DNA from 2 places in the Gordonia otitidis genome. Region 1 is predicted to be linked to the other one. Evidence: riboswitches for the same ligand, from Rfam matches in the RefSeq annotation. Region 1 holds a riboswitch; the other holds the start of a gene.

Region 1 (15,795 bases):
AGGCGGCATTCGGTGGTGGCGGTCGCGGCATGAAGGTGGCCTACACCATCGAGGAGATCCCGGAACTGTTCGAGTCGGCGACCCGCGAGGCCGTGTCCGCATTCGGTCGCGGCGAGTGCTTCGTGGAGCGATACCTCGACAAGGCGCGCCACGTCGAGGCGCAGGTCATCGCCGACCAGCACGGCAACGTGATCGTCGCGGGCACACGTGACTGCTCGCTGCAGCGGCGCTTTCAGAAGCTCGTGGAGGAGGCACCCGCGCCGTTCCTCACCGACGAGCAACGACAGCGCATTCACGCGTCCGCCAAAGCCATCTGCCGCGAAGCCGGTTATTACGGCGCGGGCACCGTCGAGTTCCTCGTCGGCAACGACGGACTCGTCTCCTTCCTCGAGGTCAACACCCGCCTGCAGGTCGAACATCCGGTCACCGAGGAGACCTCGGGAATCGACCTCGTCCGCCAGCAGTTCCGCATCGCCAACGGAGAGAAGCTCGAGTTCGACGAAGACCCCGCGCCGCGCGGCCACTCCATCGAGTTCCGTATCAACGGCGAGGACCCCGGCCGCAACTTCCTCCCCGCCCCCGGCCCGATCACCGTCTACAAGGAGCCGTCGGGCCCCGGCGTGCGCGTCGACTCCGGCGTGGAGCAGGGCGACGTCATCGGCGGGCAGTTCGATTCGATGCTCGCCAAACTGATCGTCACCGGTGAGAACCGCGAGCAGGCACTCGAGCGTGCCCGCCGCGCACTCGACGAGTTCGAGGTCGAGGGTCTCGCGACGGTTCTCCCCTTCGATCGGCACATCGTGTCGAACCCGGCGTTCATCGGTCACACCGACGAGAACGGCGTCGAGACGTTCGACGTCTACACCAAGTGGATCGAGACCGATTGGGACAATCCGATCGAGCCGTACACCGGCGGTGAGGCCATCGAGGACGACGACTCGGCCCCGCGCCAGAACGTCGTCGTCGAGGTCGGTGGTCGTCGAGTCGAGGTCTCGCTGCCCGGCGATCTCGCGATCGGCGGAGCGGCGTCGGCGGGCGGCGTCGTCCGCAAGAAGCCCAAGCCGCGCACACGCACCAAGGGCGCAGGCGCTGCCGCTTCCGGCGACTCGGTTGCCGCACCGATGCAGGGCACCGTGGTCAAGATCGCCGTCGAGGAAGGCCAGGAGGTTTCCGCGGGAGACCTCGTCGTGGTGCTCGAGGCGATGAAGATGGAGAACCCGGTCACCGCGCACAAGGACGGCGTCGTGACCGGCCTCGCGATCGAGGCCGGCGCGGCCGTGACCCAGGGAACAGTGCTGCTCGAAATCAAGTGACCCTCAGATAATTGGCAGTCGTCGTCGGGCCCGACCACACGGTCGGGCCCGACGCGTTGTCGAGGAGCCCCGATGGAACCCGTCGAGATCAATGCCGGCACCTGGTATCTGCGCGGACTGCGTGCCGATGACCGGATATCGGACGCACCGGCACTTCGCGAACTAGGCATCACCGAGCCCGAAGACTATGTCAGACAGTCGGATTCGGCGTGGGCTGACGAGACGTCGTTCACCTGGGCCATCTGTGAGCCGACAACCGGCGAGCTCGTGGCGCTGATCGGGGTCACGGCCACGGACGGCACCGCGCAACTGTGGGACAGCGCACGCCGCGGCTTCGACGACGCCGTCGTCACCGCGCGCGGTCCGGTGTGCCGCTTCGTGGTCGGAGCGCTCGGACTGCCGATGCCCACACTTCTCGGCGACAGCTCCGCACCGGAGTAGGTTGGCTGTGGGAGGATCTTCGCCCGTCGGGGGCGGACACGTTGTGGTCGGGCATTCGACGACGATGGAGGCGCACGATGGCAGATTTCCAGAAGGTCACAGTCCTCGGAGCCGGTGTACTCGGCTCCCAGATCGCATTCCAGACCGCTTACAAGGGTTTTGATGTCACGTCCTACGACATCAACCAGAAGGCACTCGATGCCGCGGCGAAACGGTACGACGACCTCGTCGAGACGTACAAGAACGAGGTGCCAGGTGCCGCGGACGGTGCCGCCGACGAGGCACGCAAGCGCATCACGCTGACCGACGATCTCGCCAAGGCGGCCGACGCCGACCTCATCATCGAAGCGGTTCCCGAAGTCCTCGAACTCAAACAGGACACCTACCGCAAACTCAACGAACTCGCCCCGAAGGACACGATCTTCGCGACCAACTCGTCGTCGTTGCTCCCCAGCGACCTCGAATCCTCCACGGGGCGCCCGGATCGCTTTCTGGCGCTGCACTTCGCCAACCGGGTCTGGCAATTCAACACCGCGGAGATCATGGGCACCAAGGACACCGATCCCGCGGTCTACGACAAGGTGGTGCAGTTCGCCTCCGACATCGGTATGGAACCCATCCAGATCCACAAGGAGAAGGCCGGGTACGTCCTCAACTCGCTGTTGATCCCGTTCCTCAATGCGGCACTCGAACTGGCAGCAGGCGGTTACGCCGAGCCCGAGGACGTGGACAAGACGTGGCGCATCGCGACCGGCGCTCCACTCGGCCCCTTCCAGATCTACGACGTCGTCGGGCTGATGACCCCGTACAACATCCTGATGAACGGCGACCAGGGCAATCGTCATCTCGGCGCCTGGCTCAAGCAGAACTACATCGACAAGGGCAAACTCGGTATGGCCAGCGGCGAGGGGTTCTACACCTACCCGAAGTCCGATCAGCCGGCCTGACGCCGGGTCACGGCTCGTCTCGGTCGAGTCCCGAGGCCAGGTCGCCACACTCGACCATCTCGACGATGTCGGCGTGCGCGCGCAGATATGCCGCCGCGCCGACATCTCCGTGCAGCGACACCATCACGTCGCGCAGATGTTCGGCGCCGAGATAGACCGGGTGTCGGGGGGCTCCCCCGTATGTGGCACGCACGAGGGCGCCTCGTCGACGCGCCGCGCGCGCCAACACACGTCGCACGACAGCGGCCGACACGTCGGGCATGTCAACAACATGTAAAACCACACCGGCCAAATCGTCTCGCTTGAGCGCCTCACCGAGGACTCTCCGCACGCTTGCCGACAGTCCTGACTCCCAGTCGGCCACGATGATCGACGTCGCGCCGTCGGGCGCTTCCACCACCGCGGCACCCATCGCCACGAGCACCTCGTCGCACCCGCCGGCACGCAACGCCGAGACGGAGGTTCTCACCCACTCCCCCTGAGCGGCAAGGATTTTCGGCATTCCGTAGCGACTGCCCGCACCTGCGGCGAGCACCGCTCCGACGACCTTCCCCGGTGTAGAACGGCCACTACGTCCGGCGTCAGCCGACTCCGCGATGTCCACGGGAGCCGATGGTAGCGCTGCGTCGAATCCATCCGTGTTAACCCCGCTGAAACATGATCGCGCCGCTGCGCGAGATCGCCCGCGGGGGTCCACTATCTATCTGCCGGTCGCGTGCTCGTCTGCGGTCGGCCCACATCTGTGCGCGGAGCACCATCTCGTTGGAGGCGAACATGACAACCGAGGCGACACCGGCGTCCACGCCGGCGAAGAAGCGAAAGCGCGTACACCCCGTCGACCAGGTTCCGCCACCCGGCAAACTCGTCGCCCTCGGCGCACAGCACGTCGTCGCGTTCTACGCCGGTGCCGTTCTGGTCCCGTTGCTGATCGCGCGCGCCATCGGGCTCGACTCCGACGCGCTGACGATGCTCATCACCGCAGACCTCTTCACCTGTGGCATCGCCTCATTGCTGCAGTCCGTCGGCATCTGGAAGATCGGTGTACGTCTGCCGTTGCTGCAGGGCATCACCTTCGCCACGCTCGCACCTGTCATCCAGATCGCCAACCAGAACGGCGGCGGACGCGTCGGCCTGCAGACGGTCTACGGCGCGGTGATCGCAGCCGGCATCGCGACCTTTCTCATCGCTCCGTTCTTCGCCAAACTCATCCGCTTCCTGCCGCCGGTGGTGACGGGCACGCTGATCACCATCATCGGCGTCTGCCTCATCCCGGTCGGCGCGGGCGACGCGGTCACCAACCCGCACGAGCACCTCCACGACAACGCGAACTGGAAATGGGTCTGCTACGCGCTCGGTACCATCCTGCTGATCGTGTTGATGCAGCGATTCTTCCGTGGCTTCATGGCAACGATCGCGGTGCTGATGGGCCTCGTGGTCGCCACGTTCATCGCCTGGCTGTGCGGCGACGCATCGTTCGGCATCGTCGGCGAAGCCGGCTGGTTCGGCTTCACACCGCCGTTCGCCTTCGGCGCTCCCAGGTGGGATCTCGTGGCGATCGTGTCGATGATCGTCGTGCTGTTGGTCGTAGCGGTGGAATCGACGGGTTCGATCTTCGCCACCGGTGAGATCGTCGGCAAGCGCATCAAGAAGGAAGACGTCGCCGCAGCCGTACGCGCCGACGGCGTGGCCACCATCTTCGGCGGAATCTTCAATTCGTTCCCCTACACCGCGTTCTCCGAGAACGTGGGCCTGGTGCGCCTGACCGGGGTCAAGAGCCGCTGGGTGGTTGCCTGCGCAGGCGTCATCATGATCATTCTCGGCTGCCTGCCCAAACTCGCGAAGGTGGTCGAGTCCATCCCCGCACCGATCCTCGGTGGCGCAGCTCTCATCATGTTCGCGACCGTGGCCATCGTCGGAATCCAGACCCTCACATCGGTCGACTTCACCGACCATCGCAACCTGATCATCGCGGCCACGTCGCTGGCCGTCGCGCTCTACGTGCAGTTCTCGCAGTCGGCGACCCCGACCACCGTCATCGAAAAGGGCGGTGCGCACGTCGACGTCCCCGCGTTGCCCGGTGTCGATCAGGCGATGCCCAACATGATCCTGCAGATACCGTTCTCGACAGGCATCACGATGGGTGCGATCACCGCGATCCTGCTGAACCTGTTGTTCTTCCACGTCGGACGTCGCGGCCCGGCCGTCGCGGGACGCGGCGCCATCACCCTCGACGCCGTCAACAAGATGACCTACGTCGAATTCAGTCAGACCTTCGGTGGCCTGGTGCAGAACGTCGACTGGGTGGTCGAACGCGCCTACGAGCAGCGCCCCTTCGAGGACGTCCACGATCTGCGCAGCGCCTTCCAGGAGGCCATGCTGACCGGCAGCGACGAGGAACAGTTGCAGCTCATCCGCGCATTCCCCGACCTCGGCGCGGAAGACGAGACCGGCGAGCTGACAGCCGTCGACCACAAGGGCCTGTCCCACCTCGAGGAGACCGAGCACGAGAACGTCGTCGACCTCGCCAAGGCGTACAAGGACCACTTCGGCTTCCCGTTGGTCATCGACGCGCAGGAGGCCGAACGCTACGACCGCGTGTTGCGCAACGGTTGGGCTCGCATGGACAACTCCGAGACCTCGGAGAAGTCCTTCGCGCTCATCGAGATCGCGAAGATCGCCAACCACCGGTTCGACGATCTCGTGGCCGACGCCAACCCGCTGACCTCGGCTCGCTTCAGCCGCCAGCCAGAGCTCTCGTAGGCTGACCGCGTGCGACGAGTGGATTGGCGTGGTCTGCCCAGTTTCAACGAGCTGTCGGAGCGACAGGCGATCAGCACGCTCTACGAGTGCTGCAGTTCATCGATCTGGGCGTTGCGCGTCGCCAAGGCGCGCCCGTTCGTCGACGACGAGGCACTTCTCGAATACGCCGACCTGATACTCGCCGAACTGACCGACACCGACCTCGACGAGGCACTGGCGGGGCACCCCCGCATCGGGGACCGCCCCGACAACGCCTCGTCGAGTCGGGAACAATCGGGAGTCGCGGGCGCCGACCCCGCGGTACTCGCCGAGCTCAAGCAGCTCAACAAGGAGTACGAGGAGAAGTTCGGACACGTCTACCTGGTGTTCGCCAATGGACGGCCCGCCGAGGAACTGCTCGCAATCCTCAAGGAGCGCATGCGCAACGACGCCCCGACCGAGCGTCGGGTCCTGCGCATGGAGCTGGCGAAGATCAATCGCAGTCGGCTGCAACGGATGCTGACACCCGCCGTCGAATTCGTCGACGACTGATCGCACATCGCGCTGCCCGGAGCCCTCAAACGCCGCCCGATTCGGCAGACGCCGTCGGTGCACCAACCGCGTCCGCCGACTCGAGCTGCGTTCACGGCAAAGAACTCACCACATACCCACTAGGCTGAATCCATGACCGGACTGTCCACACACGTCCTCGACGCCGTCAGCGGTGCTCCCGCAGTCGGGATGTCGGTGATCCTGCGCGACGTCGACGGCGAACAACTCGCCTCGGGCACCACCAACAGCGACGGCCGCATCCCGCAGGTCAACACCGACCCACTCGCGCCGGGCACCTACCATCTGGTCTTCGCGACCGCAGACTGGTTCGGCGCGAACGGGATCGTCGGCTTCTTCCCGCAGATCGACATCTGTTTCACCATCGACGATCCGAATCGGCACTATCACGTACCGGTGCTGTTGAGTCCGTACTCGTACTCCACATACCGCGGTAGCTGAGTACTCACCGCTCGTCGTCGCGCCGGTAGACCACGAGCGACAGTTCGTCACAACCGCGTACCTGCAGCGTCGTGAAGTGGCAGCCCACGACGCCTTCTCCCGGCACGCGCAGTCGCCACCGCCCCGACCTCTTGTCGTGCGGCTCATAGCGGTTCCAGATGTAGCGAAATGCCTTGCTGGACCGCCACAACTGGTCGATCAACGCTCGATGTTCCGCCGACGCAGGTCGCGTCGCGAGATTCAGATGAGCCAAGCCGACCACCTCGTAGGCCTTGGCCGTCCAGTCCACATACACCGATCTGCTGATCGGGTCGTCGAAGATGTACTCCAGCAACGAGACCGGTTGAAGCGGCCACTCGGACGAGTCCCGGTCGGGGAACAGGACGGCCGCGGTCGCCTTGTCGACGGCGGTGAGCATCAACTCGTCGGTGAGAAGGTGCAGCATCACGGTGTCGAAGAGTCGGGTGCCGATGGCCAGCAGATCCGCCTCGGCATCGGCGAGCGCCTCGCTCGTCGCCATCGGCTCACCCGATGGTTCCGCGGTGAGTGCCAACAGATACCTGCGGTCGAGGTCGCTCAGACGCAGAGCGTCGGCGATGGAACCGACGACCGCGCGGGAGGGGTGTGCCACCTTGCCCTGCTCGAACTTGGTGTAGTAGTCCATGCTCACGCCTGCGGCCCAGGCGATCTCCTCGCGTCGCAGCCCCGCAACCCGGCGGTCGGTGGTGGCGTTGTAGACAGGCCAGGAGGGATCGGGCGCCAACTGTGCACGTCGATTCCGAAGGAACCCGGACGTCGCGGTCGCACGGTAGTCGGCGGTGACAGAGGGCGACGACGCACCCTGCGCGTCGTCGGTCCCCCGGCCCCCGCTCATGCCAGTTGCGCGTCGATCGCGCCGGTGAAGTCCGGCAGGTCGTCCGGCGTCCGCGAGGTGATCAGCGTGAATCCGTTGGTGTCGTCACTCACCACCGCCTCGTCCACCCAGTTGCCACCTGCGTTGTTCACATCGGTCCGCAACGACGGGTACGACGTCAGGGTTTTGCCGACGAGCAATCCGGTCTCGACGATCAGCCACGGTCCGTGACAGATCGCCGCTACGGGCTTACCCGCCTCGGCAAATCCGCGCACCACGCTCTGCGCCGTCGCATCGGTGCGCAGTGTGTCGGCGTTGAGTGTGCCACCGGGTACGACGAGCACATCGAAGTCAGCGGGATCGACGTCGGCGATCGCCGCATCGGCGGCAACGGTCGAGCCCGGATCCTTGTCGCCTACCAGGGTCTGTACGTCGTCGCCGTCGACGGTCGCGACTGTGACGGCGACACCTTCGTCCCGCAGATGATCACGCGGGACGAGGAGTTCGTCGCGTTCGACGCCATACGACGTCGCGATGATCAGTGCCTTCTTGTCGGAGAGAGCCATGATTCGATCCTTTCAGGAATTGCCGTCGACCGGCGTGTACGGGGAGATGTCGTAGGCGGTCTGGACCAGTTCGGGACGTTTGCCGTCGTTGAGCGTGCGATCCCACTGCGCCTGTGTCTGTGCCTTGATGTCGTCGACCGTGTGCGCGGGCAACACGTGTCGGTAGTTGGTGTCGGTACCGGTGAGGACGTCGATCGTCACGGTGATGACCTCCTCCGGGTCGAACTGCTCGTGCGGGAAGGCCAGCTTGCTGTAGTCGTAGAGTCGCGTCGACGGGTCGTCGACCCACGACTTCCACTCCTCGAACATCGTGTCGTTGAATCCGGTGAGGAACGGTCCGGGATTGATGGTGGCAACCGTGACTCCGTACTCGGCGAGTTCCTGATCCAACGCATCGGCAAACGCTTCGACGGCGTGCTTCGAGCCCGCGTACGCACCGGTGAACGGGTCGACGGTGAGTCCTGCGACCGACGACATGAATACGATCTTGCCGCCACCCTTGGCCACCATCCGCTTGGCGATCGGCTGCGTCAGCAGGATCGGGCCGAAGACGTTCACCTCGAACTGCCTGCGGAGATTCTCGGCGGGAATGTCGACCGACGAACCGCCCTCGGAGATGCCCGCGTTGTTCAACAGCACGTCGACGTCCCACTGTGCAGCCTTCCGGCGATCGCCCTCATCGGTGACGTCGAGCTTCTCGACACGCAGTTCGACGCCGCGCTTCTTCGCCTCGGCGCGCAGCACGTTCACCTGCGCGATGATCTCGACACCGGCGATCACGTCGTGTCCCTGCTCCGCCATGCGTAGCGCGACCTCTTTTCCGAAGCCGCTTCCGGCACCGGTGATCAGATACGTCGTACTCATCACTTCTCTCCTTCATCGTCGATGACCGGCGGACCGGTCGTCATGTCACACGCCGCTGGATTGCGGCTCACAGTGCGGCCGACGCCTCACGGGCGACCGTCGTGTCCTGTTCACGGGAGCCGCCGCTGACACCGACAGCTCCCACCACCATGCCGTCGACGATCAGTGGGATGCCGCCCGCAAAAACCAGGACGCGGCCGTGACCACTCAACGCCATGCCCCAGAACTGTTCTCCTGGAAGCGAATCGGCGGCGAGATCGCCTGTTGGCGACTGGAAGAACACTGCGGTGTGCGCCTTGTCGATCGAGTGCTCGATACTTCCGAGCTGGGCGTCGTCCATCCGAACGTGAGCGACCAGGTTCCCGCCGTTGTCGACGACGGCGATGTTGCTCGGCGAGCCGATCCGTTCGGCCGCGGCGATCCCCGCGTCGATCATGCGTCGTGCGTCGGAAAGTCCGACCGTTGTCATACTTCGCACTGCTGCCTCCTCAACTGATTGATCGGAGTGCGCCGCTGTCACTGTTCGAGCGCGTATCACCCACGCTAGGCAGACCCTTGACGCCGTGCCTGGTTCTGTCGGAACCAGGCACGGCGTCGGCGACGGGGAATCGCCTCGACGTCGCCCTGCGCTATGCTGCACCCGCAGCTGGTTCGCCCGCCGGGAGTCGCGATGGAGCCCCTCCGTCCCGCGCGCGGCGTCGAATCCGTTCGTCGCGCAGCTGCGCGACCTCGGGTGAGAGGGAATCCGGTGAGAATCCGGAGCTGTCCCGCAGCGGTATGTCGGAACGACCGCCGTCACACGCACTGGGCGCATGCCCGGGAAGCGACGGCCAGTAGGAACATCGCCGATGGCGAGAGTGCCGACAAGCCCGAAGACCTGCCTCCTGTACCGGTCGCGCCGCGACCGGTGGCTCACCGCCTCGTGGACCGGGCGCAGGTCGATCAGCGTTTTGTGATGCCCACGCATCACTCGGGGCTTGTCGACTCTCCCTGCATGGCGGTGAACCGTCCGTATCGAATGCAGGAGTTCACGAACTCATGTCCATCAGCACTCCCGGCACCTCACCCGCCGGCCACACCTCGGGGCCCGTGGCCGCCCCGTTCACCACCACCGTTCCCGGTACACCCCGTATCGGCCCGCGACGCGAGCTCAAGCGGGCGATCGAGGGCTACTGGGCCGGGCGCGTCAGCGCCACCGATCTGGAGCAGACGGCCGCCGACCTGCGACGGGATACCTCAGCACAGTTGGTCGCCGCCGGTTTCGACTCGATCCCGATCAACACCTTCTCCTACTACGACCAGATCCTCGACACCGCTGTGCTCGTGGGTGCCCTACCCGCCCGGTACGACGGCATCGCCGATCCGCTCGACCGCTACTTCGCCGCGGCTCGGGGCACCGGCGAGATCGCACCGCTGGAGATGACGAAGTGGTTCGACACCAATTACCACTACCTCGTCCCCGAGATCGGACCCGACACGACGTTCACGTGCCACCCCGACAAGGTGCTCGCCGAGGTCTCCGAGGCGCACGCGCAAGGGGTCGACGCCCGTCCCGTCGTCATCGGACCGATCACCTTCCTCGCCCTGTCGAAGCCCGTCGACGGCGCTGCGGCACCGCTGTCGCGGATCGACGACGCTGTCGCCGTGTATGTCGAGTTGCTCCGCAGGCTCGCGCAGGCCGGTGTGGGCTGGGTCCAGATCGACGAGCCTGTCCTCGTCACCGATTACGCCGACGACCTCCCCGCCCTCGCCGGCGCTGTGTACTCGACGCTCGCCGACGCCACGAGCCGTCCCGCGATCTTCGTCAACACCTACTTCGGCGATCCCGGGGATTCTCTTGCGGCACTGGCACGTACACCGGTCGAGGCGATCGGTGTCGACCTGGTGGAGGGTTCTGTCGACACCGTCGTCTCGGTACCCGAACTCGCCGACAAACTACTCGTCGCCGGTGTGGTGAACGGACGCAACATCTGGCGGACAGATCTCGACAAGGCGCTCGCCACACTCGGGACATTGCTGGGATCGGCACGGGCGCTTGCGGTCTCGACGTCATGCTCCACTCTGCACGTCCCCTACACCCTCGACGCCGAGACCGGAATCGACGACGATCTGCGCGGCTGGTTGGCGTTCGCGGCACAGAAGTACGACGAGGTCGGGGTGCTCTCCCGCGCGCTACGCAGCGGCCGTGAGTCCGAGGCCGCCGCCTTCGACGCGTCGTCGGCAGCACTGGCGACACGCGAGTCGGATCCCCGCGTCCACGTCGCCGCCGTGCAGGAACGTTTGGCAGCCATCACCGACGACGACGTGACACGCGGTGACGCGACCGAGCGGATCGCCACACAGAATGCGCGCCTGGGCCTCCCGACGTTACCGACGACCACTATCGGCTCCTATCCGCAGACCTCGGCGATCCGTCTCGCGCGGGCAGCACTGCGGTCCGGCGAGATCGACACCGCCGAGTACGAGCGGCGGATGCGCGCCGAGATCGACGACGTCATCGCGTTGCAGGAGAAGATCGGGCTGGACGTGCTCGTGCACGGCGAACCCGAGCGCAACGACATGGTGCAGTACTTCGCCGAACAACTCGACGGCTTCGTCGCCACCGCGAACGGCTGGGTGCAGTCCTACGGCACCCGCTGCGTTCGCCCGCCGATCCTGTACGGCGACGTGGTGCGCACACACCCGATGACCGTCGACTGGATCACCTATGCACAGTCGCTGACGAACAAGCCGGTCAAGGGCATGCTGACGGGACCGGTGACGATTCTGGCGTGGTCGTTCGTTCGCGACGACCAGCCGTTGTCGGTGTCCGCCGACCAGATCGCACTCGCCATCCGTGACGAAACGGTAGATCTGGAGAATGCCGGGATCCACATCATCCAGGTCGATGAGCCTGCACTGCGGGAACTGCTGCCACTGCGTGACGCCGACAAGAGGGCATACCTCGACTGGGCCGTGCGGGCGTTCCGGTTGGCCACGTCGGGCGTGTCCGACACGTCGCAGATCCACACGCACCTCTGCTACTCGGAGTTCGGCGAGGTCATCGGTGCGATCGCAGACCTCGACGCCGACGTCACATCCATCGAAGCCGCCCGCTCGGCGATGGAAGTGCTCGATGACCTCAACGAAGTCGGCTTCTCGAACGGGGTCGGCCCGGGTGTCTACGACATCCATTCACCGCGCGTCCCGGGTACGGCGGAGATCGAGAAGTCGCTCCGCGCAGCACTCACTGCCGTTGGGCCACAACGTCTCTGGGTGAACCCCGACTGTGGACTCAAGACGCGAGCAACGCCCGAGGTCATCGCGTCGCTGACCAACCTGGTCACCGCCGCCGCGACGGTGCGCGGCGACGTCGAGGACTGATAATGCGCTGAATCCGCCCCCGATCCGTCGGGGGCGGATTCTGCGCGCCGATACGGAACGTCACCACGATTCGCCGGTCACCCCGGACGTCGAACTGCAACGTCCACATCGTCGATTCGTACTGGCGGCAAAACCGCCCACTTCCCGACGACGCCACCCGTATCGTCGAACCCATGGTCATCGACGCGCTGGTCCGCGAGATCCTCGACCTCGCGACCAGCCGCTCTCGAGTGGTCGTCGGCTTCACCGGCCCACCGGGAGCGGGTAAGACCACCGTTGCCCGACGAGCTACGCGCGAACTCGCGGAGCGGGTCGGCGATGCTCACGTGGGTTATCTACCGATGGACGGCTTCCACCTCGCGACTCCGATGCTGCGTCTCCTGCACCGCGTCGAGCGTCGCGGCGCTCCGGACACCTTCGACGTCGACGGCTTCGTCGCGACGCTTCGTCGAGCAGCCACGCCTGGAGCCGAGGTGTACACACCCGATTTCGACCACATTCTCGGCGAACCGATCGCAGCGTCGTCGCTCATCGCCACCACAGCGACAATCGTTGTGGTCGAGGGCAACTACCTCGGGTTCGGTGGCGCGTGGGCGCCTGTTCGCGGCATGCTCGACCAGCTCTGGTTCGTAGACCTTCCCGATGCGATCAGACAGCAACGACTCCTCGCCCGGCATGTGGCGACGGGACGGAGCGTCGACGATGCACTCGAATGGATCAGAACAGTCGACGACCCGAACGCCGCCCTGATCCGAACGACCCGTGACCGCTGCGACGGCACACTGGACTCCACAGTGATCGAGTGACCTGCCGGTGCGATCCGTATGACCACTCGCCCGCACAACCGGGCTCAGCGTCATACGGATCTACGCCCGGCCGACATCTCGTCCGGATCGACAGGCCGTTGCGCGTCAACCGATCTCGATGAGCAGATCCCCCGGCGCGACCTGCTGCACCTGCGAGACCGCGACGCGCGCGACCTTGCCGCCGACCGGCGCGGTGATGGTCGCTTCCATCTTCATCGCCTCGATCGTGCCGATCGCCGCGCCCGCCGCGACCTCGTCGCCGACACCCACCGACAGCGAGACCACGCCCGCGAAGGGTGCGCCCACGTGATTCGGGTTGGCCCGATCGGCCCGCTCAGCGGCAGCGACCTTGGAGTCGACGGAGCGATCACGCACCGCAACCGGACGCAACTGCCCGTTGAGCACGCACATCACCGTACGCATGCCCTTCTCGTCGGCTTCGCTGATCGCCTCGAGTCCGATGAGCAGCTCGACGCCCGGTTCGAGTTCGACGCGGTGCTCGTCGCCGTAGCGCAGCCCGTAGAAGAACTGGTTCGCCGACAACCGCGAGGTGTCGCCGTAGGTCTCCTGATGCTCCTCGAATTCTCTTGTCGGGCCGGGGAACAACAGCCTGTTGAGCGTTTCCTGGCGGCCGCGCCCCGCAATGTCGAGAGCCGCGGAGTCGGCGCTGGACAACTCTTCGACCGGTCGCGGTGCCGTGCGACCGGCGAGCGCTCGTGTTCGCAGCGGTTCGGGCCAGCCACCGGCGGGTTCGCCCAATTCGCCGCGGAGGAAACCGATCACCGAGTCGGGGATGTCGTAGGAACCGGGGTTGGCCGCGAAGTCTGCAGGTGCGATGCCCTGACCGACCAACGCGAGTGCCAGGTCACCGACGACCTTCGACGACGGCGTCACCTTGATGAGCCGTCCGAGCATCGCGTCTGCGGCGGCGTACGCCTCCTCGACGGCTTCGAAGCGGTTACCGAGCCCGAGCGCGATGGCCTGCTGACGCAGATTCGACAGCTGCCCGCCCGGGATCTCGTGCGAGTACACCCGGCCGGTCGGTGCGGGAACACCGGATTCGAAGGGGGCGTAAACCTTTCGCACGGCCTCCCAGTACGGTTCCAGATCGCAGACCGCGCCGAGGTCGAGGCCGGTGTCGCGCTCGGTGTGTGCGAAAGCGGCGACGATCGCCGACAGCGGCGGCTGGCTGGTGGTACCTGCCAGCGGCGCCGACGCGCCGTCCACGGCGTCGGCACCGGCGTCGACCGCAGCGAGGTAGGTGGCCAACTGGCCGCCCGCCGTGTCGTGGGTGTGGACGTGGATCGGTAGGTCGAACTCACGCCGCAACGCCGACACCAGCAGTTCCGCCGCCGGTGCGCGCAGCAGGCCTGCCATGTCCTTGATGGCCAACACATGTGCGCCCGCGTCGACGATCTGCGCCGCCAGCCGCAGGTAGTAGTCGAGGGTGTAGAGCTTCTCGTCGGGGTTCGCGAGATCGCCGGTGTAGCTCATCGCCACCTCCGCGACGGCGCGATCGGTCTCCAGCACGGCGTCGATCGCAGGCCGCATCGCGTCAATGTTGTTGAGCGCGTCGAAGATACGGAAGATGTCGATGCCGACGTCGGTGGCCTCGGCCACGAATGCCGTCGTGACCTTCTGCGGATACGGTGTGTAACCGACGGTGTTGGCGCCACGTAGCAACATCTGCAGGCAGATGTTGGGCATCGCCTCACGCAACTGCGCCAACCGATCCCACGGATCTTCCTTGAGGAACCGCAGTGCGACGTCGTAGGTGGCACCACCCCAGCACTCGACCGACAACAGCTCCGGCGTCATGGCCGCCACGTACGGTGCGACCGCGAGCATTCCGCTGGTCCGTACCCGTGTCGCCAACAGCGACTGGTGAGCGTCACGGAACGTGGTGTCGGTGACCCCGACGGCCGACCGCTGACGCAGATCACGAGCGAAACCGGTGGGGCCCAATGTCAGCAGACGTTGACGAGACCCGTCCGGCGGGGAAAGCAGGCGGGAGCGGTCGACGACGGGGAGCTTGTCGCGCGGATACACGGTACTCGGACGCTCTCCATGCGGCTTGTTCACCGTGACGTCGGCGAGATACGACAGGATTCGCGTACCCCGGTCGGCTGATCCACGCGAGGTCAACAGCCACGGACGATCCTCGATGAACGACGTCGTCACGTGTCCTGCGGCGAAGTCCGGATCGTCGAGAACCGCCTGCAGGAACGGGATGTTGGTGGCGACCCCGCGGATGCGGAACTCCGCCAACGCACGACGAGCGCGTCGTACCGCGGTGTCGAAGTCACGCCCCCGACAACTGAGCTTGACCAACATGGAATCGAAATGCCCGCTGATCTCGCCGCCGAGCACCGCGCTGCCGTCCAGACGGATACCGGCACCGCCCGGTGTGCGATACGCCGTGATCCGTCCTACGTCGGGCCGGAATCCGTCGGCGGGGTCCTCGGTCGTGATGCGACACTGCAGGGCAGCGCCCCGAATCGAGATCGATTCCTGGTCGAGGCCCAACTCCTGCAGTGACTGTCCCGACGCGACCCGCATCTGGGCGCCGACGAGATCGACGTCGGTGATCTCCTCGGTCACCGTGTGCTCCACCTGGATGCGCGGATTCATCTCGATAAAGACGTGGTTGCCCTGCTCATCGACAAGGAACTCGACGGTTCCCGCACAGGAGTAGCCGATCTGCCGGGCGAACGCCACGGCATCTGCGCAGATACGTTCGCGCAGTTGCGGATCCAGATTCGGCGCCGGCGCCAACTCGACGACCTTCTGATGCCGTCGCTGCACACTGCAGTCACGCTCGAACAGATGGATGACGTTGCCCCGGGTGTCGGCGAGGATCTGCACCTCGATGTGCCGCGGATTGATCACCGC
Region 2 (15,795 bases), 2.1 Mb from region 1:
CCCGATACTCAACGTGTGGCTTCGTCTGCTCGGCGCCCGGATCGGCAAGGGGGTCTGGTGCGAAACCTACTGGCTCCCCGAGGCCGACCTGGTGACTCTCGGTGCCGGTGCGACAGTCGAACGCGGTTGCGTCGTACAGACACACCTCTTCCATGACCGTGTGATGGCCATCGACCGCGTGGTCCTCGCCGACGGTGCGACGCTCGGCCCGCACTGTGTCGCGCTCCCCGCGTCGGGTCTCGGCGAATCAGCAACCGTGGGTCCGGCGTCGCTGGTCATGCGCGGCGATGTCGTTCCCGCGCACACCAGGTGGCAGGGCAATCCGATCGCGCCCTGGCACGACTGAACGGACGCCACCGAGCGAACAGCAACGTCCGACGCCCCGCCCGGCGCTCCGTCCAGCCACGAAAAAGGCGGTGGCCCCCGTATCGGGGAGCCACCGCCTCACGACGGAACGGGCGGGGTCAGACCGCCGGCTGGTCGGAGACCTTCTTGGGCAGATTGAACAGTGTGACGACCGAGATCACGATGAGCATGATTCCCGCGACCCAGACAAGCACGCTCAGCGCCCACATCGACGAGCCGATCAACAGCACGAGTCCTGCAAGGATCGAGATGACGCCGGTCAGGATCAGGTACCAGGTGGGTGCGTGCGCGGTCTTGGAGAAAGCCGTGACCAGATCACCGATGCCGTCGAAGAGCCATGCGAAACCGATGAACAACGCGAGGAACCACACGGCGTTCGCCGGACTGAACAGGGCGATGATGCCCATGATCAGCACCAGCAGGCCGAGTATGCCGGTGAGGACCCGCCAACCCGTGCCGAGCATCTTGGCCGAGAACGCCACGTAGATGCGGAACAGGCCCGCGACGATGAGCGCGATACCGAAGAGAACTGCGAGCACCACCACCGTCGCCGACGGCCAGACGACCGCGATGATGCCGAGCACGATGCCGATGATCGATGTCACGATCATCGCTGTCCGAATGGAGCCGATCAATTCGTCGGGAATCTGTTTCGCATACGGCGCAAAGGTCATGCGCTCAGACTATCCCCGCGATGGGCACTTTGACGGGATTAAGACACAACTGCGCACAAAACGCGTTGTCGGGGGCCGGTTCCGAGGACTCGTACGCTTCCGGGTAAGAGTTGGTTCGTGTCGAAAACCAGTGCATTCTTCACCCCGGGCGGTTCCGATTCGGTCTCCGACGAGGGATCTGCGATTCCCACCGGATACGCGGAGAGTCTCTGGGCGCCCGGCACACTCAACGGTCCGGCGGTGTGCGCGCTCGCAGCACATCGGGTCGAGCGACGATTCGGCGAGGACGGCTTCCGCCCCGCGCGATTCACGATCGACATGTTCAAGGTCGCCCGCGAGGTGCCGACGTTCACCCGAGGCAGACTCGTCCGCGCGGGTGGACGGATACGCGCCGCGGAGATCGACGTGGTGCAGCGGACCGACCCCGACCCCGGATCCGGTTCGCAGGACGAAGTTCTCGTCGCCCGCGCGACGGCGGTCTTCCTGCGGCCATCGCAGAATCCGCCGGGCGACCGTTGGCAACGACCGGCGGACGCCGTGACGTTTCGACCTCCCACCGAGGACATCGGCGATTCCGACGTCATGTCCCGATTCTCGTCGGAGGTCGCAGGGCCGGAGTCGGAACCCGTGTGGAACACCGACATGGGCGAGCACCAGAACGGCAGACGAAAACGCCTGTGGTCCCACCCGCTACCCACGATCGACGGTGAGACGACGACGCCGTTCGTGAGGGCCGTGACCGGAGCCGAGTCGACCAGCCTCATCACGAACTGGGGGTCGACGGGCATCGGTTTCATCAACTGCGACCTGACCGTCGAGCTCGCACGGCTGCCCGTGGGCGAGTGGGTCGGCGTCGAGGCGGACAGCCACATCGAACATGGCGGACTCTCCGTCGGCACCGCCGGATTGTTTGATTCGCACGGAATGTTCGGCATGGGAATTGTGACCGCGGTGAACAATGCTGCCGCAGAGATCGATTTCACGAGCGTCGACCTCACCGATCGGTATCGCGAGGCATAGCCGCGAATCAATTCGCACAATCGTCGAATAACGCCGCGAGATAACCATCAGGTGTTGATAGGGTCACGGCATGCCGTGGTCCTGGCGGGGGCGAAAGGCGAGCGTGGGGGCGCGTCGAAAACTCACGTCGTCACTCGTCGGTGTGGCCGCCACGGCACTCGTACTCGGCACCGTGACCTCGCCGCACGCCTCTGCACAGACATACGCGGCGGGCGCTGCTTCGATGGTTGCTCGACTGACCGGTCCGGGATCGATCAACGACACTCCCGGCCGCTACAACATCTACGGCACCGACCTCGGCACCATGTGGGACAACGGCAGAGGTGAGATTCTCGCCGCATTCGGCGACACCCAGACCTTCAACGGCTGGTCGTTGCTCTACGGACAGCTCTACTACTGGCAGTCCAACGCGCTACTGCGCAGCACCGATCACGATCTGGCCGACGGTATGGCGTTCACCGGCCACGCCGGTCCGCCGCGACAGGCCAAGCGACTGTTGAAACCCGACCTCCGCAAAGAGATCACGATCATCCCGACCGCGGGGGTCGCCGCCAACGGCAAGCAGTACATGAGCGTGATGTCGGTGCGGCACTGGGGACAGCCCGGCGTCTGGTACACCAATTGGTCGGGGCTCGTCGCGTCCGACGACAACGGGAACAATTGGCACGCGCTCAATGCCTTTCGCCCCAACGGCGGCGGCAACAAGAAATTCCAGATGGCCGCCTTCCTCAAAGTCGGCGACACCGTCTACACCTACGGCACCCCCGACGGTCGTTTCGGCGCGGTGTATCTCGCACGCGTGAACGCCAGGGACATCGAGAACCTGGGCGCCTACGACTATTTCTCGTACGGCAACTGGGTGCGGAACGATCCGTCGGCAGCAACGCCTGTGATGGGCGCGCCGACAGGCGAGATGTCGGTGGCCTACAACAGTTATCTCGGACGGTTCGTGTCACTGGGCCAGAGCGACAACGGCGTGGTGATGCGCACCGCCGACAATCCCGCGGGACCATGGACCCCGGGGGAACTCGTCGTGCCGATGAACAATCCACCGACGGGATACGCACCCTTCATCCACCCCTGGTCGCAGGGCAGCACACTGTATTTCACGTACTCGGTGTCCGTTGGCTATCAGGTTTACCTGATGCGCCTGCCGCTGCGCCGCGACTGACGGGCAAGGCGCGACTGACGCGGGCGAGGCGCGACTGACGGGCGAGGGTCCGCGAGCGCTGCACACCCGCCGACCCTCGACCCGGCTCACCAACGCGGCAGCATCACTGTCCGAGCATCGAGCGCATGCGGTCGATCTCGGTCTGCTGCGTCTTCTTGATCTGCTCCGCCAGCGCACGTGATCCCGGGTCGACCCCGTCGGCGAGTTCGGTGTCCGCCATGTCGATCGCACCCTGATGGTGGGAGATCATGCCCTGCAGCCACAGCCTGTCGAATTCTGCCCCACGGGCATTCTCGATGGCCGTCATGTCCTGGTCCGACATCATTCCCGACATTCCCATCGTCCCGTGCGCCGTGGAACCGGAAGCCATCGAACCGTGTTGCTGTGACCCGTGCTCCTGCGCACCCGCGTTCACATCCGGGGATACTCCCCACGACTCCAATCTCTGTGTCATCTGGTCGATCTCGGGTTGCTGGGCATTCTTGATCTGGCCGGCCAACTCGCGGACGGCGACGTTGTCGGTGCGTGACGGCACGAGGTCGGCCATGGCGACGGCCTGCTGATGGTGCGGGATCATCATCTGGTTGAAACTGACGTCGGCGGCGTTGTGCGCCGCCGCCTCGGCCGAGCTACCGGCCGTCGATTCCCCGCTCGTCTTCACTTGGCTCGAGGCGACCGCCTGGCTCGTCGACGACGCGCTCTCGGAGGTCGAGCATCCCGCGAGCGCGATGAGAGCTGCGGCGGCACCGCATGCGGAGAGCAGGCCGGTGCGACGAATGGTGTTGCTGGACATCGATGAATTCCTTGTCTGGGTGGTGATCTGCTGGTGGACCGGATACGTGGCACATGAGTGCGGCACCCGTATCCGGACACGACGACACGCGGTTCCGGTTCGAGCGGAACCCGACGTCGCCGACTCAGCAGCGGATCACCCCAAGCCGAAGGTGATCGCGGATCGCCCACGGCGGCGGCCGACCGAGTGTGCGCACTCCGGGACTGACGAGCGCGGCCATCGCGAACAGCAGCATCGCGAACACCAGGAGCGGCAGAACGGCCGGCTCGATGGCCGGGAAATCGATGGCACGCAAAGAGACACAGTGATGCCCGAGTACTGCGCAGTGGTCGCCCGAGGACATGTGCGCAGGGTCGTCGGTCGATGCGGTCATCTGCATACCCGTGTGCGCGGGTGGCATCGGGTGGGCAACTCGTGGGTGTACCGGTCCGAGCAGTGCGTGCATCGCGACAACAGCCGGAACGAGCAGCCCGACGAGCAGCAACCGCACGCGACCAGCCGTCGAGAGTCGTGTGAACTGTCGACGGCCATACGCTCGTCGACGCGAACCGGCCACGGACTCGAGATTACCGGGGCAACCGATCACCGACGCGACGACGACCCGTCAGTGGTCGATGCCGGGGAGGTCAGGCGCCTGCCGCGCCGAGGTCTGCGTCGTCGGACTGCAGAGCCTCCTGCTCCGCGGCTCGTCGACGCTGCCGCGGCAGGATGAACCGACGATCGACCAGCACGTAGACGGCGATCACGAACGCGGCGAGCGCCCATCCGAGCAGGACGTCGAAGACGTAGTGCTCGGCCGTGTAGACGAGTGTGAAGGCCATCGCGAACGCGTAACCCATGAACAGTGTTTTGCCCAGCGCCTTGACCCGGGGCCACATGAACAGCGCCAACAGCATGGTCAGCCCGGCATGGAGCGACGGGATCGCGGCAACCAGGTTGGCTTTACCCTGCCCGATCTCGATCAGACTCGACGCGACATGGATGTTCAGGTACTCCCAGCCGCGGGCCGAGATGCGCTCGACGTAGGGTTGCGCGCCGGGATGGCTCGGATCGGTGGTGCCGAGGATGCCGCCGGGCGTCGTCGCCTGCGGTGTCGTCATGCACTCGGCTTCACGCGGACCCTCCGCGACCTCCGCCGATGTGCAGCGCGCAGCGGCCCAGGGCGGCGCCGCGGGTACCAGCGTGTATCCGACGAGGCCGAGGAACGTCGCCGCGACGAAACATGCCGCGAACCGTCGCCACGACGACCTGTCACGCAGCCACAGCACCGCGGCTACCGCGTAGGGCACGACGAAGTACGACATGTACACGACGCTGGTGATGATCTCCCACCACGGAGCAGACGCCTCTTTCAGATGACCCTGGAGCCACACCGTCGGAACCACACCGAACAGCGCATGGTCGACGTCGGCGGCGAGATGCCAGTGTGTCGGCATGTCGACGATCCGCGCGACGTCGCGTGTCCAGTCGTAGAGGATCAGGATGAGCGCGAACGGCGCCCAGTCGATGATCACGGTGATCGCACGGCGTCGACCGATCGTCGCCGCGAACAGGCCAAGGCACAGCAGGACGATCAGTCGGGTGCGATCGAAGGCCAACCCGTACACGGAGAACTCGTAGATCATGAACGCGATCCACGCCGTGATCGCTATCCGACGGACGAGCGTCAGATCCCGACGCTTCTCCGGCTCCGGCTCCAACTCCGCTGCGTCAGCGAGATCGTCGAGAACCGGCGCCATGGTCGGCGGTTCGTCGGAACCGTCGTCACCTGCACCTCGCACCGGGGGTCGTACGGTGTCATCCACGCTCAAGCGGGTAATCCTCAAATCTCACAAGTCGAACGTGAACACGACACGGCCGACGAACACGATGAGAGCTGGTCCCACCCTTAACTGTTTGTCAGCCTAGTGAACACCACACGGTTGCGTGGTGTTTGCCATCCGTTGTCAGGGCATCCACAGCCAGAACTTCCTAGACTGGTGATGCGCATCACAGAGATGCGGCGCTCCGACGTCGGGAGGTTCCATGCCCAACCGTTTTCTCCGCTACGGCGATCAGCGCTACCTGATCACCAAGGAGGCAGAGGCCCGACTGAACCGCGCCCTCGACAGCGTCTACGAGCGGGGTTCCGGACACGAGTGGCTGCATCTCTACCGCGACACCGAAGCGCCCTGCCGATTGCTGATCGCCAGCGGAGTACCGATCACCATCGAGACCGAGCCCGGACTCGGCGACTGACAACGCAGACGGTCAGTCGCCCGACGGTCACCGGTCCGTGGCGCGTCGGAGGGTGTCACTATCGTTGTGGCCATGCGCATCGGAGCCCATCTGCGAGAAGACGCCCAGCCGCTCGAGACCGCCGAAGAACTCGACATCGACGTCTTCCAGATGTTCGTCACCGATCCGCAGAGTTGGAAGAAACCGCAACCACATCCAGAGGCCGAGCGGATCCGCGAGTCACCTATCGACGTCGTGGTCCACTCGAGCTACCAGATCAACGTCGCGAGTCTGAACAACCGGCTGCGTATGCCCTCGCGTAAGGCAGTCGAGCAACAGGCCGACGCCGCAGCCGAGTTGGGAGCGATCGGGCTCGTCGTCCACGGCGGTCACCTGCGCGACGGCGAGGACTCCGCTGAGGGATTTGCCAACTGGCGCAAACTCTTCGACCGCCAGCAGGACAAGGGCGGCTTCGGCGTGCCGATCTTCATCGAGAACACCGCGGGCGGCGATCACGCGATGGCACGGACGCTGGAGGCCATCGACCGACTGTGGGATGCCGTCGGCGACTTCGAGCAGGCCGGGTTCTGTCTCGACACCTGTCACGCCTGGGCGGGCGGTGAGGACCTCGTGGGTCTGGTCGAGCGCGTACGCGCCATCACGGGCCGCATCGATCTCGTCCACCTCAACAACTCGCGTGACGAGTTCGACTCGGGCCGTGACAGGCACGCGAATCTGGAGTCCGGCCACATCGATCCCGACGTCCTCGTCGAGGTGGCCCGTATCGCCGACGCGCCACTGATCCTCGAGACGCCGGCCGACGGCATTCCCGCCGACCTGTCCTATCTGCGCAAAGAGCTCTGAACCGGTCATCCTTCGGGATCCGGGACGTCCGACTCGACCAGAGTTCACTGCAGCGAACCCCACGCTTGCAATTGCGAGCACGCTCACATGCCGTGCGGTTGTGAGTGTGTGCGGCCACGCGGTAAACTGGGGTTACTGGCGAGTAACTTGGCGTTCGCGTCAACTTCGAAACACACACGATTTCCTCGCAGCGACTCTCGTCGCGGCAGGACTTTGCGGTGGATGAGGTTCTCCGACGCTCCGTCGATGCCCGCCCGAAGTTCGTCAGCCCGCGGCACAACAAGCCAGGTCTACTAGAAGGAACCAGACAATGGGTCATTACAAGAGCAACATGCGCGACCTGCAGTTCAACCTCTTCGATGTGTTCGAACTCGACAAGGTCCTCGAATCCGAAGAGTTCGCCGATCTCGACCACGAGACCGCTGTCGACATGCTCCGCGAGGTGAAGAACCTGTCCGAGGGCGTGATCGCGGAGTCGTTCGCCGAGGGCGACCGCAATCCCCCCACCTTCGATCCGGAGACGCACAGCGTCACGATCCCCGAAGCGTTCAAGAAGTCCTACAACGCCTACATCGAGGCTGGCTGGGACAAGGTCGGTCTGCACGAGGATCTCGGCGGCATGCCGGCTCCCCGCACGCTCTACTGGGCACTCGCCGAGATGGTCCTGGGCGCCAATCCCGCGCTGTTCATGTACTCGGCGGGCGCGGGCTTCTCCGAGATCTTCTACGACAACGCCACCGACGAGCAGAAGAAGTGGGCGCAGATCTGTGCCGAGCGCGGTTGGGGCGCCACCATGGTGCTGACCGAGCCCGACGCGGGTTCCGACGTCGGCGCGGGCCGTACCAAGGCAACGCAGCAGGGGGACGGCTCCTGGCACATCGACGGTGTGAAGCGCTTCATCACCTCCGGTGACCAGGACATGACCGAGAACATCTTCCACCTCGTGCTCGCCCGTCCCGAGGGTGCCGGACCCGGCACCAAGGGGCTGTCGCTGTTCTTCGTACCGAAGTTCCACTTCGACCACGAGACCGGTGAACTCGGCGAGCGCAACGGTGTCTTCGTCACCAACGTCGAGCACAAGATGGGCCTGAAGGTCTCCGCGACCTGCGAGGTCACCTTCGGTCAGCACGGCGTTCCCGCCAAGGGCTGGCTCGTCGGCGAGGTGCACAAGGGTATTGCGCAGATGTTCGACGTCATCGAGCACGCGCGAATGATGGTGGGCACCAAGGCCATTTCGACGCTGTCGACGGGTTACCTGAACGCACTCGACTACGCCAAGGAGCGTGTCCAGGGCGCCGACATGACCCAGATGACCGACAAGACCGCGCCGCGCGTGACGATCACGCACCACCCGGACGTGCGTCGTGCACTGATGACCCAGAAGGCATACGCCGAGGGTCTGCGCGCTGTGTACCTCTACACCGCGTCGCATCAGGACGAGGCCGCAGCGAAGATCGTGTCGGGCGCTGACGCGGAGACCGCACATCGGGTCAACGACCTGCTGCTCCCGATCGTCAAGGGCGTCGGCTCCGAGCGTGCGTACGGCACGCTCACCGAGTCCCTGCAAACCTACGGCGGCTCCGGCTTCCTGCAGGACTACCCGGTCGAGCAGTACATCCGCGACTCGAAGATCGACTCTCTCTACGAGGGCACCACGGCCATCCAGGCGCAGGACTTCTTCTTCCGCAAGATCATCCGCGACAAGGGCCAGGCCCTCGCACACGTCGCCGGTCAGATCCAGTCGTTCATCGACTCGGAGGCGGGCAACGGTCGACTCAAGACCGAGCGTGCCCTGCTGAAGACCGCTCTCGAGGACGTGCAGTCGATGACCGCTACGCTGACCGGCTACCTGATGGGCGCCCAGGAGGACTCGACGCAACTCTACAAGGTCGGCCTCGGTTCGGTGCGCTACCTCATGGCCGTCGGCGACCTGCTGATCGGGTGGCTGCTGCTCAAGCAGGCCGAGGTCGCGCTCGGCAAGCTCGATGCGGGCGACGACGCCGACAAGGCCTTCTACGAGGGCAAGATCGCCGTGGCGAGCTTCTTCGCGAAGAACATGCTGCCGCTGCTGACCTCGGTGCGCAGCGTCGTGGAGAACATCGACAACGACGTCATGGAGCTCGACGAAGCGGCGTTCTGATCCGCTGATCTATTCGACAAAGGCGGCCCCGCAACCCTACTCGGTTGCGGGGCCGCATTTGTCGAATCACGGTGTGAACACCGGAGGACAATAACTGAACACCGAAGGGCATACGCGCCCGATGTGAACGTCAGCGGATTTCCGTAACCGCAAACAACAACGGTGGAAATGAATATAGTGACATCGACAGTGCACGATCCCACTCATTCCGAGACTCGGAGACCACCGCGATGTCGAAGAGCTTCTACCGTGTATCGCTTGGACTGATCATTGCGGCGGCGCTCGCCATGGGACTGTCCCCGAGTGCACATGCCGACGAACGGCTCCCCATCGGCGTCCTACCGAAACCGGTCAGCTGCGCCTGGTTGACGTTTCCCGGACGTGCGGGCGCGTGGCCGGTTCCACTCCACGCGCCGAATCCCGGAATCGGGCTACTGACAATGCCGCGTGCCAACGACCGTGTACAGCGCGCTCTTCCACCGAGAATCCATCTACGGACGGACAAGGCGGGATTCAACTCGATCTGGCAGTACGCGCTTTTCGGCGGTAACCTCTACGCGAAATCTGCCAAGACACAGGGAGATTGGCGGATCGCGCCAGTTCCTCAGTGTTTACAGGGGCAGATGACCGGCTTGTCCGTCGACGGGAGTCGTCTCGTCGTTCTGGTGTACGGCGGCCGAATCGCCACCTTGGAATCAGCCGACGAGACACCTGAACTATGGTGGTGGACCACACGATTCGGTTCGCCGATCTGGCTCAACCCCGCCGGCAACAAGGTTCGACCCGACCAACGTGCATGGAGCTTTTCGTGGCTCGATCCGATCTACACATCGGTGATCCCTTTCCGCCAGGAGGCGACGTGGACAGACAGCGCGGGCCACAAGCAGCCTGTCGGTGGCGCAGGCGTCACAACTGTCTACACACTGTCCAAGAACGGTAACCGGATCCACATCCTCGATCCATGGTTGCCCGGCGCCGACCCGCTCAAACCCAGCGACAAGCGCTTCTCCGACGACTACAGCTACGAGATGCTGGGTCCGCTCGACGGACGGTTCGTATCGCGCAACCTGTCGTCGTCGGGTTCGACGACCTTCGTGATCAACGACTACGGCGACATGTACACACGCCTGTGGGATTTCGACATCTCGGGAGCTGACACCCTCTTCTTCTCCTACACCCCGCAAGACCAGGGAAAGCTACAGGGGGCTCCGAACAATTTCGAGGGCTTCTTCGCACAGTATCCATTCCTGCGCAGCGTTTTCCCGCAGGCCTACGCCAAGTTCCAACTACCTCCACCCGCCTGGGTCCGGCAACCGAAGGTGCCCGGCGAGATCACGTCGACCATCACCATCCGGCAAACCGGATTCTCGTCGGACAAGCGCGAACTCCGTGTCGAGGGACGACGGAACGGGCAGAACGGATACTGGTACAAGCCGATAGACCCGACCACGTCGTGGTCGTTCGCGCCGGTCAACGGCTACTCACTCGCGCGCCCCCTACTCGACAACCGGACGGGAGACACGAGCTCGCTCACGCTGGTTCCCGGCGCCGACGTGAACTACCGATACACCGACAGGTCGGGATGGACGCTGACGACGCGCAATTTCGACTACGCAACCGACACCGCTGACTACGACCTCTGCGTCGACGGCACGTGCGCCAGCATCATCGGCTACCTCGCACCGACGCCGCGGCCCGGTTGGACACCTGAGGGACTGACCTCGTATCAGCGTCTCTACCAGGGGATGCTGGTGCTCGACAGCAAGGACCGTCAACGTGTCGACGCGAATCCGCGGTTGCGCGCAGCAGTTCGTTCACTCATTCCCAATCAACGCATGGAGAACATCATCGCCACCGCGAACACGTCTCGGATGACGGTGTTCACCCTGGACCGAAAGATGGTGGAAATGCCGAGATTCCGATGAGCTGGCGCGACGAGGAGTAGTCAGGCCCCACTGATCGGCAGCTCAGGTCAGCCGGGCAGACGCCAACTCCGCGCCGCGCGTGAGGCTTTCGAGCTTGGCCCACGCTATCTGCGGATGGATACGACCGCCGAGTCCGCAGTCGGTCGATGCGACGACGTTCTCCGGTCCGACCAGCGTCGCGAAACGTTCGATCCGGTCAGCGACGAGTTCGGGGTGCTCGACCACGTTGGTTGCGTGACTGACGACGCCCGGTGCGATCTTCTTCCCGTCGGGGAGTGTGACATCGCGCCAGATCTTCCACTCGTGCTCGTGTCTGGCGTTGGCACCCTCGAATGAGTATGTGCCCGCGTTGATCTCGAGCATGAGGTCGACGAGGTGACGGAACTCCAGGTCGGTGGTGTGCGGCCCGTGCCAGCTTACCCAGCACAGGTGGAAGCGCACCTGCTCGGCCGGAAAACCCCGCAACGCATGATTGAGCGCCTCGACGCGGATGCGGGTGAATGCGAGATAGTCCTCGATCGTCGGTTCCGGGTTGATCTGATCCCAGTTCTCCGCGATCGACGGATCGTCGATCTGAAGGATGAGGCCTGCGTCGATGATCGCCTTGTATTCCTCACGCATGGCGTCGGCACAGGCCCAGATGAACTCTTCTTCGGTCGAGTAGTAGTCGTTGCCGATTCGCGATGCCGAGCCAGGCGAGAGCGATGTGATGAATCCGGTCTTCTGATCCGATTCGGCAAGCGCCGCTGTGAAATTCGCGATATCGGCTGCGATCGCGTCGTGACCTGTATAGGTGACCGGACCGGTAGCAGTCGGGAACAGTGCTCCGCGCTCTCCTACTGCGATGCCGCTTTCCGGATCGTGATAGGCGTCGGCGAAGATCGTCCAGTCACGACGATCCGGAAAGGTGGTGAGCCTGACGTGGCCCGGCGTCGAACGTTTCGGTTCGTCGGCGAAGGGGCCGCCGTCGGTCAGTTCGAGGCCACCGAGCCGGTTGAACGAATACGACCACCAGGCACCGTAATCGACGTTGCTGGACATCGATTTCCCGTATTCGCCGTCGCCGGGGATCGTGATCCCGAGGTCGACCTGGCGCTTCACCAGTGCGGCGACCTCGTCGGCGAGCAGCGACTCGAAGTCTGCGCTCGTGTGGAGTTCGAGTCCGTCGGCTGACTCCTGGCGTGCCTTGTTGGCATCGACGAGTCGCTTCGTGCGGGGAAGACTCCCTGCCTGGGACGTGGCTATACCAGTCATCGGGATACTGCACACTTTCGATCGGTTCGGATGGCGTCCGCCCTACGACCACGTGTGCACGCCCACGAACTCTTCTGCGCAAGAGCCCCACCCAAACCGGGTAGTCGGAGTGCCGCGCGCTCATCCTCGAGGCGGACAGACCGCCGGATACGGCGTATCCGGCACAGCGGCAGGTGATCGGACTCGTCGACGCGCGGGGCGTCAACTCACCGTTGCGGGACAGTCCCGGACTCGCACCGGGTTCCCCTCGACACATTGTGGTGTCTCGTCGTCCGCCCACACGTCGGGGCTCCACACGGCGGGACGGACGAACCGACTGCTCTCCGCAGGCTATCCGACGGCCCGGCAGCTCGGTGAACGCGGGTCGCGAACAGTCGGGTGCTGCTGGGCACCCGACTGTTCGCGACCCAGGGCAAGTGCCCGACTACTTCGGTGGCATCCGGATGCCGCCGTCGACGCGAACGACCTCGGCATTCATGTAGGAGTTGCTGACGAGTTCGATGACCATCGAGGCGAGCTCGTCGGGCTCACCGAGACGCTTCGGGAACAGGACGTTCTTGCCGAGGTTGGCCTTGAACGCATCCGAGTCGGGGCCCGAACCGTAGATCGGTGTGTCGATGAGTCCGGGTGCGACGGTGTTGACGCGGATGCCGACAGCCGACAGGTCTCGGGCGACCGGAAGGGTCATGCCGACGACGCCGCCCTTCGACGACGAGTACGCGGCCTGACCGATCTGTCCGTCGAATGCCGCGACGCTGGCCATCGACACGATCGCGCCGCGCTCTCCGGTCTCGGTGGGCTCGAGGCGGCTCATCGCGGTCGCGGCGAGACGGATCGCGTCGAAGGTGCCGATGAGGTTGATCGCGATGACCTTCTTGTAAGCGTCGAGGTTGTGTGCCGAGGCGAACTCGCCGTCCTTGCCGATGGTGCGCTGCGCCCACCCGATCCCGGCAGAGTTGACCAGCACACGCAGGGGCCCGAGCTCGCTCGCCTGATTGACGGCGGTCTCGATCTCGGCGGTGTCGGTGACATCGACCGAGACGAATTCTCCGCCCACCTCCTTCGCCAGCAGTCCACCCTTGTCGGCGTTGAGGTCGGCGACGACCACCTTCGCCCCCTTGGCGGCCAGCTGCCGAACCACGGCGGCGCCGATGCCCGACGCCCCACCCGTCACGATTGCACTTGCTCCGTTGATATCCACACCGGTCAGCCTACGACGGAGTGTGTCACGGGTAACAGTGGGGCCGAGCGATCGCTCGGGACTGTCGGGACGCGCGTCAGACGCAGCGGACCGTCGGCTCGGGGTCGTACTTGACGGTGCGCGTGTGCCTGCTGATCTCGTTGCCGCTCGCGGCGTCGGTGATCACCCTGGTGTTCGAGGTGGTGAACCCGCGAATTCCGGTGGCGGCTATACAGTCCTGACCTCGCGGCAACTCGACGACTGCGGGCGAGGTGTACCCGTAGCGGTCACCGGTGATCGACTCGACGTCGACCGTCTTGGTGCTCCACATCCGCACTGTGACCGACGACGGGGTCCAGTTGGTCTCGATGAGAATCCCGTTGCGCGTGTTGTTGCGGAAGACGAGGTCGATGGCGCCCTCGAATACCGTCGCCTCGCGCGCTTCGGGGTACCGCGAGATGTAGTAGCTGTGCTCGGTGTGGTCGACGTCCTCGAGTCCCGCGAAGTACGAGGCGTTGTAGAGGGTCGTCGCAAACTGTGAGATCCCACCGCCGACCGCCTTCGACGGCCTGCCGTGGTCGATGATCGTCGACGTGACGTACCCCTGAGCCTCACCCCGCGGGCCGGTGTAGGAGTTCAGCGAAAACGTCTCGCCAGGAAGGACGACGGCGCCGTCGACCTCCTGTGCGACGAGGCGGATGTTCTCTCCTGACGCCGACGAGAAGTCGCCGGTGGTGAATTCCGAGACCACTTCTTTGACACCGAGGCTCTTCGCTTTCTCGGTGGTGACCTTCGGTGTGCGCACCTGATAGGTGGCCTCCACCGATTCCGGACGGTCGTCGGCGAGCGCGGCGTCGAGGACTTTCCGCGTGGTAGCACGCCAGTCGATCCTGGCCCCGTCACGTGACGGCACCACTTCGGGGCTGCCACCGCGCAACCGGAAAGTCGCACTGAGCGGAGCGCGCTCGGTGCGGCCGAGTCCCGCGCCGACACGCGCGGCCACGGTCTTCTCGTCGGCGCGGGCCACCAGGCCACCGCGACCGTCGGCCTCGAACCGCAGGATCGCACCGAGAGCGTCAGGTGTGAGCGTCTGCCGCGCGCCGTCGACGCCCGTGACCACCAGGGAGGTCGACGTCGCACGGGTGGCGGGGCCGTCGACCGTCTGACGCACGGTCGCGGCGGAGACGGTGGGCGAGAAGGGTTCCATGGGCAGGTCGATCGGCCCGGCATCATCGAGCCAACGATCGGCGACGACGTCGGCTGCGCTTGCGCGTACGACGCGCAGCCCCTGGCTGGGCATATCGGCGACCGGGGTCGCGCCCCGATAGTGGACGCCACCCTCGACCGCAGCCTTCTCCAACTGGTCTCTGCGCGCATCGAGCGCCGCGGCGAAGCGTGCGCGGTCGACATGCACCACCGGTTCCACGTCGTGCGAACGTCCGAACAGTGCCGCGACGCGGTCCCACAGAGTGCGCGGTTGCCGCATCAACTTCTCGACGGTCGCGTCGGCGTCGAAGCTCAGTCCGAGCTCGTGGGCAGCAACTTTCTCGGTTCCCGACGGTGTGCGCAGCGTGACGGGCCGGACCGCCCGTTTCTGCAATTCGTCGAGCGCGGGATTCAACTCCGCGCGTGAATCGTTCCCGACATCGAGTCCGGAGATCACCGCGCCGCGCGCAGAGCGCGAATCGGTGACGACGAGATCGACTGCCAGCACCACCGAGGTGACAAGCGCCACACCGAGGACCAGTCGCGCGCCGACTCGCCGTCGGCGCGCGAACATCGAGAACACGCTGTCAGTCATACAGGACATTACGGACGCGGGCGAAACGTGCGCCCTGGGCAGAACCAGGTCGAGCGTGGCGGAAAATCACTTCTGACCTGGATAAGCAGACGCTCCGATTGAGCTGTCGGGTCGGGGGTCTGACAGCTCAACCGGAGCTAACACGTATATCTACCGTGCATCCGGATTCGTTACAGCCCGTTGAGAAAGCTTTGACCGAACTGGCAGGAAACCGGATTCGACGGGCTCAGCCCGGCTCAGCCCTCGATGATCGCCGTCACGCCCTGGCCACCGGCGGCGCAGATCGAGATCAGTGCGCGACCGCCGCCGTTGGCCTTGATCTGCTTGGCCGCCTGCGCGACGATCCGGCCGCCGGTCGCGGCGAAGGGGTGTCCTGCGGCGAGCGAGGAC

What was found. A riboswitch is a leader RNA that binds a small molecule or an ion and turns the genes downstream of it on or off. The one in region 1 is predicted to bind cobalamin.
Region 2: linked by a shared signal. The riboswitch ahead of LK459_RS11085 (cobalamin-independent methionine synthase II family protein) and the one ahead of metE (5-methyltetrahydropteroyltriglutamate--homocysteine S-methyltransferase) in region 1 are both predicted to bind cobalamin.

The regions. Positions count from the first base shown of each region.
Region 1 is NZ_CP085974.1:348,208-364,002, forward strand. Features, by position in the region: gene LK459_RS01545 (acetyl/propionyl/methylcrotonyl-CoA carboxylase subunit alpha) at 1-1,313, shown strand, start outside; gene LK459_RS01550 (GNAT family N-acetyltransferase) at 1,386-1,754, shown strand; gene LK459_RS01555 (3-hydroxyacyl-CoA dehydrogenase) at 1,832-2,701, shown strand; gene LK459_RS01560 (nucleotidyltransferase family protein) at 2,709-3,236, opposite strand; gene LK459_RS01565 (solute carrier family 23 protein) at 3,476-5,461, shown strand; gene uraD (2-oxo-4-hydroxy-4-carboxy-5-ureidoimidazoline decarboxylase) at 5,471-5,992, shown strand; gene uraH (hydroxyisourate hydrolase) at 6,125-6,451, shown strand; gene LK459_RS01580 (helix-turn-helix transcriptional regulator) at 6,456-7,325, opposite strand; gene LK459_RS01585 (DJ-1/PfpI/YhbO family deglycase/protease) at 7,322-7,870, opposite strand; gene LK459_RS01590 (SDR family oxidoreductase) at 7,883-8,734, opposite strand; gene LK459_RS01595 (GlcG/HbpS family heme-binding protein) at 8,802-9,212, opposite strand; cobalamin riboswitch at 9,435-9,633, shown strand; gene metE (5-methyltetrahydropteroyltriglutamate--homocysteine S-methyltransferase) at 9,773-12,097, shown strand; gene LK459_RS01605 (nucleoside/nucleotide kinase family protein) at 12,271-12,903, shown strand; gene LK459_RS01610 (pyruvate carboxylase) at 13,009-15,795, opposite strand, start outside.
Region 2 is NZ_CP085974.1:2,452,471-2,468,265, reverse strand. Features, by position in the region: gene LK459_RS11140 (Pls/PosA family non-ribosomal peptide synthetase) at 1-346, shown strand, start outside; gene LK459_RS11135 (HdeD family acid-resistance protein) at 465-1,040, opposite strand; gene LK459_RS11130 (thioesterase family protein) at 1,158-2,060, shown strand; gene LK459_RS11125 (DUF4185 domain-containing protein) at 2,131-3,231, shown strand; gene LK459_RS11120 (DUF305 domain-containing protein) at 3,335-4,024, opposite strand; gene LK459_RS11115 (hypothetical protein) at 4,149-4,580, opposite strand; gene LK459_RS11110 (phosphatase PAP2 family protein) at 4,651-5,763, opposite strand; gene LK459_RS11105 (hypothetical protein) at 6,050-6,262, shown strand; gene LK459_RS11100 (deoxyribonuclease IV) at 6,335-7,105, shown strand; gene LK459_RS11095 (acyl-CoA dehydrogenase) at 7,416-9,245, shown strand; gene LK459_RS11090 (hypothetical protein) at 9,476-11,170, shown strand; gene LK459_RS11085 (cobalamin-independent methionine synthase II family protein) at 11,213-12,424, opposite strand; cobalamin riboswitch at 12,576-12,716, opposite strand; gene LK459_RS11080 (SDR family NAD(P)-dependent oxidoreductase) at 12,849-13,625, opposite strand; gene LK459_RS11075 (VanW family protein) at 13,702-15,405, opposite strand; gene LK459_RS11070 (acetyl-CoA C-acetyltransferase) at 15,642-15,795, opposite strand, start outside.